One region of the Streptomyces sp. NPDC058469 genome, then DNA from elsewhere that is predicted to be linked to it. Evidence: riboswitches for the same ligand, from Rfam matches in the RefSeq annotation. Region 1 holds a riboswitch; the other holds the start of a gene.
The links. A riboswitch is a leader RNA that binds a small molecule or an ion and turns the genes downstream of it on or off. The one in region 1 is predicted to bind cyclic di-AMP.
Positions count from the first base shown of each region.

Region 2: another riboswitch for cyclic di-AMP. It lies ahead of ACFWP5_RS48580 (NlpC/P60 family protein); the one in region 1 lies ahead of ACFWP5_RS19720 (transglycosylase SLT domain-containing protein).

Region 1 is NZ_JBHXME010000041.1:53,454-56,726, reverse strand. Features, by position in the region: gene ACFWP5_RS19725 (CocE/NonD family hydrolase) at 1-1,529, shown strand, start outside; cyclic di-AMP (ydaO/yuaA leader) riboswitch at 1,761-1,966, shown strand; gene ACFWP5_RS19720 (transglycosylase SLT domain-containing protein) at 1,970-2,443, shown strand; gene ACFWP5_RS19715 (HAD family hydrolase) at 2,560-3,273, opposite strand, start outside.
Region 2 is NZ_JBHXME010000230.1:1,033-4,305, reverse strand. Features, by position in the region: gene ACFWP5_RS48585 (hypothetical protein) at 1-16, opposite strand, end outside; gene ACFWP5_RS48580 (NlpC/P60 family protein) at 220-1,713, opposite strand; cyclic di-AMP (ydaO/yuaA leader) riboswitch at 1,722-1,894, opposite strand; gene ACFWP5_RS48575 (DUF1996 domain-containing protein) at 2,230-3,273, shown strand, end outside.

The DNA.
Region 1 (3,273 bases):
GTTCCGCCCTCGCGGTCGACCTGCACGCCTGGGCGGCCACCATGCTCGCCTTCGTCGCCCGCCCGCCGGACCCCGAGTACGCGGGCCTGATCTGGCGCGACATGTGGCTCGAACGCCTCGAACAGATCGACCCGTTCATCCACACCTGGCTCGCCCACCAGATCCGCGACGACTACTGGCGCCACGGCAGCGTCTGCGAGGACTACGGCGCGATCGACGCGGCCGTCCTCGCGGTGGGCGGCTGGCACGACCCGTACCGCGACACGGTGCTGCGGCTCGTCGAGCACCTCCCGCCGGACCGCGTGCGCGGCCTGGTCGGCCCCTGGTCGCACCAGTACCCCGACCGCGGCCTGCCGCCGGGCCCCGCGATCGGCTTCCTCCAGGAGACCCTCCGCTGGTGGGACCAGCACCTCAAGGGCATCGACACGGGGGTGATGGCGGACCCCCTCCTGCGTGCCTACGTCAGCGACTCCCACCCTCCGGCCACGGTCTACGACTCCCTTCCGGGCCGCTGGGTCGGCGAGCCCGCGTGGCCCTCGCCGCACGTGAAGACGACGACGTACGGCCTCCGGGGCGCCCCCGTGATCGTCCGCTCCCCCATGCACACCGGTGTGGACGCGGGCCGTTTCTTCCCCTTCGGGAACGACGCCGATCTGCCGCCGGACCAGCGGGACGAGGACGCGCGCTCCGCGTGCTTCGAGTTCGAGGTGCCGGCCGAGACGTGGGTGCTGGGGCGGCCGGGGGTGCGGCTGCGGCTGACCTGCGAGGTGCCGCGCGGGCAGGTGATCGCGCGGCTGTGCGACGTCGCCCCCGACGGCTCCTCGACCCTGGTCACCCGGGGTGTGCTGAACCTGTCGGCGCGGCACGGGCGGGACCGGGCGGTGCCGTGGACGCCGGGTGCCACCGAGGACGTGACCTTCGAGCTGAACGGCATCGGGCACGCGTTCCCGCCCGGGCATCGCATCCGGCTCGCGGTGTCGTCGGCGTACTGGCCGTGGATCTGGCCGCAGCCGGAGTCGGCGGCGGGCTTCACGCTGGACCCGGAGGGGAGCGCGCTCGAACTCCCCGTGCGGGAGCACGAGTTGACCGACGACCTCCGTACCGACGACATCCGCTTCGAGGAGCCCGAGGAGGCCGAGCCACTCGGGGTGAACTACCCGGCCACCCTTGACGAACCGCGCCCCGAGCGGCTGGTCGTGCGGGATGTGGCGAAGGGCGAGTGGCGGCTGGAGGTGGACCCCCGGTACGGCGGCACGCGCGTGTACCCGGACGGACTGGAGTTCACCGAGGACGCGCTGGAGACGTACACGATCGACGAGTCGGACCCGTTGTCGGCGCGCACCCGCTCGGACTGGTCGATCCGGCTGCACCGGCCGGAGGCGGCCTGGGACACGAGCGTGCGCACGCGGTCGGAGATTACTTGCGACGAAACGGACTTTATTACCTCCAACGAGGTCATCTGCACCGAGGGCGAAGAGGTGATCTTTCATCGGACATGGGAGAAAAGGATTCCGAGAACTGCCAGTTGAGGTCGAATGCCCGATTTGCCGTTCTTAATCCTCCCGTGAGTTGGGTCACTCATTTCTGTGCGCGACCTGTGTCCCGGTCTGCCCGCGTTTCCCCTTATGGCGTTTGACAGTTGACCCTTGGCTCACGCAAAGGATCAAGTGCCCCATACGCCTCAGACCAAGGTCAATAGGGGTTAGGTGTGATTCCGCCACTTGTTCCGGACATGTGCTCTCGCATACGTTCCCGGCCTGTCGAGCGGAACGCCGAATCCTGCCGCCGCCCGGCATCCCAGCCACGAACACATCTCGCACGGCAGGAGCGGGGGAACCAGGTAAGTCGCCGGACCGGTCGTCGCGACCGGAACGGCTTGGGGTTAAGTCACGTCCGCAAGGGCCTGGCCGGGCACCTCCCAGCCCGAACCCGACAGCTCACCTCGCAGGCGACGGAGAGGAACCTCGTCATGCCTGCAACCGCTCAGTCCCGCCGCGCCCGCCTTGTCCGCCGCCTGGTCGTCACCGGCACGGGTGTGGCGATACTCGCCCTGCCTGTCGTCGGTGCGACCACCGCGTCGGCCGCCACCACGTCGACCAGTTCGACCACTGCCGCCGGGTACCCCAACACCCTTGACGGGTGGATCCGTGAGTCGCTCGCGATCATGGCGCAGAAGGGGATTCCGGGTACGTACAACGGGATCTACCGGAACGTGATCCGTGAGTCCTCCGGCAACCCGTACGCCATCAACAACTGGGACTCCAACGCGGTGGCCGGTACGCCGTCGAAGGGGTTGCTTCAGGTGATCGACCCGACGTTCAACGCGTACCACGTGGCGGGGACGTCGTTCGACTCGTACGACCCGGTCGCGAACATCACCGCCGCCTGCAACTACGCGGCGGCTGTGTACGGCTCCATCGACAACGTGTACGGGGCTTACTAGAACCGTTGGATCAGCCACGACGGGTTTGTGTTTTGAGTGACACCATCGTCGTGGCTGGTCGCGCAGTTCCCCGCGCCCCTGAAAAGGCCCTTCGGGCCCCTTTTCAGGGGCGCGTTCTAGCTGAACAGTCTTTCCAGTACCACCGCGATGCCGTCGTCCTCGTTCGACAGCGTCACCTCGTCGGCCACCGCCTTGAGTTCGGGGTGGGCGTTGGCCATTGCCACGCCGTGGGCTGCCCAGTCGAACATCGGGATGTCGTTCGGCATGTCGCCGAAGGCGATGGTGTCGGACGGGGTGAGGCCCAAGTGGCGGGCGGCCAGGGCCAGGCCCGTCGCCTTGGTGATGCCGAGTGGCTGGAGTTCGACGGTGCCGGGGCCCGACATGGTGACCGAGGCCAGGGAACCGACCACCGAGCGAGCCGTGGACGCCAACTCGTCGTCCGCCAGGGCGGGGTGACGGAGCAGCACCTTGCTGATGGGTTCCGCCCAGAGGTCGTCGCGTCGGCCGACCCGTACCGCGGGGAGCGTGGGGTGCGGCATCAAGTAGCCGGGCTCGATGAGGGTGAGGCCGTCCACGCCGTCCTGGTCGACCGCCGCGTACACCTGGCCCACCTCGGCCTCGATCTTGCCCAGCGCGGTCTCCGCCAACTCCCGGTCCAGGGTGACCGACCAGAGCAGACGGTCCGCGCCGGCGTCGTACAACTGCGCGCCCTGTCCGCACACCGCGAGCCCCCTGGAGCCGAGGTCGTCGAGGAGGGGCCGCACCCTCGGGGCGGGCCGGCCGGTGACGACGAGATGCCGTGCACCTGCCGCCGCCACCCGCCGCAGCGC
Region 2 (3,273 bases), on a different contig from region 1:
TGGTGTGTTTGTACATGTCCGCTCCCGGCCGCCTCTTCGTCCTCGTCGCCCCGCACCCGCACCGGCGGTGGGCCCGCCTGCCGGGGCACGGTCGTCGTGTCTCTGTCGACGCTACGACCGTGTCCCAGGATGCACCACTCGTACGGGTCAACGACGCGGTTGGCCGGGAGTGTCGCGGGGTGTGCGGTCAGGGCCGGGAAATGCCCGGCCCCGATCGGATCAGGCGGGCCGTACGGCGCCCCGGATGGCGGCGGCACCGGCGTGGAAGATCGATTCCTCGCGGATCGGCGTACCCGGGCTCGGCGCGTGGATCATCAGGCCGTTGCCGGTGTAGATGCCGACGTGGTCGATGCTGTCGTAGAAGAAGATCAGGTCGCCGGGGCGGATGTCCGTGAGCGGGACGAGCGCGCCGGCGCCCGACTGTTCCTGGGCGGTGCGCGGGAGAAGGACGCCCGCGGCCTTCCAGGCGGCCTGGGTGAGGCTGGAGCAGTCGTACGCGTCCGGTCCCGCCGCGCCCCACAGGCACGGCCTGCCGATCTGCGCGCGGGCGAAGGCGAGCGCGGTGCTGGTCTTGCTGTGCGTGTTGGGGTCCTGGAGTGCGGCGGGTACGGCCGCGGCGGGTGCCGGGCTGACGGTCGGGGCCGCGGGGAGAATGATCTCCGGGGCCATCGTCGGAGCCGTGGGCAGGGTGAACTCGGGGGCGACGACCGGGGCCGCGGCGAAGGAGACCTCGGCGGGGGGTGCGGTCGGCTGCCACTCCTGCTGCGGCGGGCGCCAGTCCGGTTCCGGTGTGGTGTACCAGGTGGGCGGGCCGGTGGGCTGCTCGGGCACCATGGGTATCTGGCCGGTGGACCAGGTCGGCTGCTCGGTGACCATGGGCATCTGACCGGTGGACCAGGTCGGCTGCTCGGCCACCATGGGTATCTCGCCGGTGGACCAGGTCGCCTCTGGGGCCGGCCAGGAGGTTTCCGGGGTCGGCCAGGGGGCGCTCGCCGGGGCGGGTTGTTCGGAGCGCGGCGCGGCGATGTACGGGAGCAGCTCCAGGTCCGCGGTGAGCGGGTCGAAGACCGGCGCCGGGGCGGCCGCGAGGGCGAACTGCTGTGATTCCACGACGGGCGCGAGCGGCACTTCGATGGCGGGCACGGGCGGCAGGTCGAGGACGGTCGCCTGCGGCATCTGAGCCATCTGAGGCAACTGGGGTGCCTGCGGCGCGGCGGGCGGCAGCGCGGCGATGGGCCCGGCGGTCAACTCCGCGACAGCGGCGGTGAGTTGCGGGGCTGCGAGTTCCGGTACGGAGGTCCCCGCGGTCAGTTCGGCCACGGCGCGGCTGGGCTGCGCTTCGAGTGCTCGGCCGCCGCCTTCGGGCTCGGGGCGTCGTTCGGGGCGCTCCGGCCGAGCTGCCGCCGGGCGGGCGGGAGTCCTGCTGGGCGGGAGGATCGCCGGTACGGTCGGGCCGAGTTGGGCGCGGGCCCGGTCGAACCACTGCTTGGTGACCGCGTCGAGGGCGGGGTCGGAAGGACGCGACGCGCTGGGACGGGGCTCGACACGCTTGCGCGGGCCCCCGGACATCTTGCGCGTGGCGTTGTAGTTTCCGGTGGCCGTCTCGGCCCTGTCGTAAAGGGAATTGATCCGCCGCTGGACTTCGTCACGGCTGGGTCGGTCGTCCACGGTCGGGCCACTGCCTCCGGTGCGCGTACTTCGTTCTGCCGGCATGGCAGACGTGCTCCTTCCGTATCGCGCCTACCGAGTTAGCTGTCGGGTTCGGGCGTCGATCACGGAAGGTTTGCCCTACGGCCCTTGCCCCGACGGGCAGTTGGACCGATTCACCCCAAGTCGGTTGGGTCCCCGGCTCCGGCTGTCGCGAGCGACACACCGGATTCGGCGCAAGCCATGCGGCCCGGCGCTGCTCGCCGGAGTAGGTCGTACGGCCTGAGCGTCAACTTAGCCAACGTGTGTGCCTCGTGTGAAGGTTGAAGCGCGATATGTCCGATACGTTTTTGTGACCTTTACCTCTCCCGGACATGTACCAGGGGTCATGAGCCCGCCGAGCCTGGTGATCCATATGAGGTCGCTATGAATTTTTGAGGCGGTTGAACACACTGGGGTCCGGCTCCGTATTGGGACGGGGGATTTCCATGCCGGGACGATCCGGGCCGACCGATACGTGTAGGAGCAACTTCCTTGGCACGCAACACGCGCAGACGCCCCACGGGCGCACGACGCGCGACGATGGCAGCAGTCGCCCTGATGCTGGGCGGCGGAGGACTGGTGGCGGCGAACGTCTACGCGTCGGCGTCCGAAGGTGGTTGGGGCGGTGACTCCACCAAGCAAGGGTCTCCGGACGCGGCGTCGGGAGGCGCCACGATCGACTGCCCGGACATCGGCACCCAGCTGACGACGGTCCCCGACGAGGCGAAGACCGAGGTCGACGCCCAACTCGCGCTTCTGGACCAGCAGATAACCGAGGCCTACCAGAAACTGAAGGACTCGACGGAGTCCATACGCCAGGACGCCTCCTTCGCCGACAACGCGATCATGAATCCGTTGAAGGAGAAGCGGGCGGCGACCATCGGGCGGATCGACGACGCCATCGCGCGGGTCGGGGACCGCCCGGAGGGACTCGACGCGCTTGCCGGCTGCACACTGATCGCGCCCAAGGACGGGTCCGACGGCCAGGGCGGCGGCGCGAGCAGCAGCGCCAGCGCCAGCGGCGGCGACCAGAGCGGCCAGGACCAGCAGGGCAACCAGCAGTCCACCAACGGGCCCGTCGCCTCGGACTATGCGGACATCACCTCCGTACAGCCGAACGTGAACACTGCGCAGGACCAGGCCGACGCCTCCCGCGGCACGTTCGTCACCGCCTGCGGGGTGAACGAGAACGGCCTGTTCAACTCCGACAACGTGATCGTCGCCCCCGGAGTCACCAACGGCGCCCACCACTTCCACGACTACATCGGCAACCAGTCCAACAACGCCTTCGCCAGCGACGACGTCCTGGCAAAGGCCAACACGAGCTGTGAGAACCCGGGCGACAAGTCCACGTACTACTGGCCCGTGTTGCGCCTGCAGAACGGCAAGCAGGAGCGGGACGCCAACTCGCCCGGCGGCGGCACCGAGGGCAACTCCGGTCAGATCGTCACCGCGAAGGCCGCCACGCTGACGTTCGTGGGCAACCCGAAGACCAAAGTCGTCGCGATGCCGCGCCTCCTGCGCATCATCACCGGAGACGCCAAGGCCTTCGTGAACGGCCCGGCCAATGCCAACGCCTCCTGG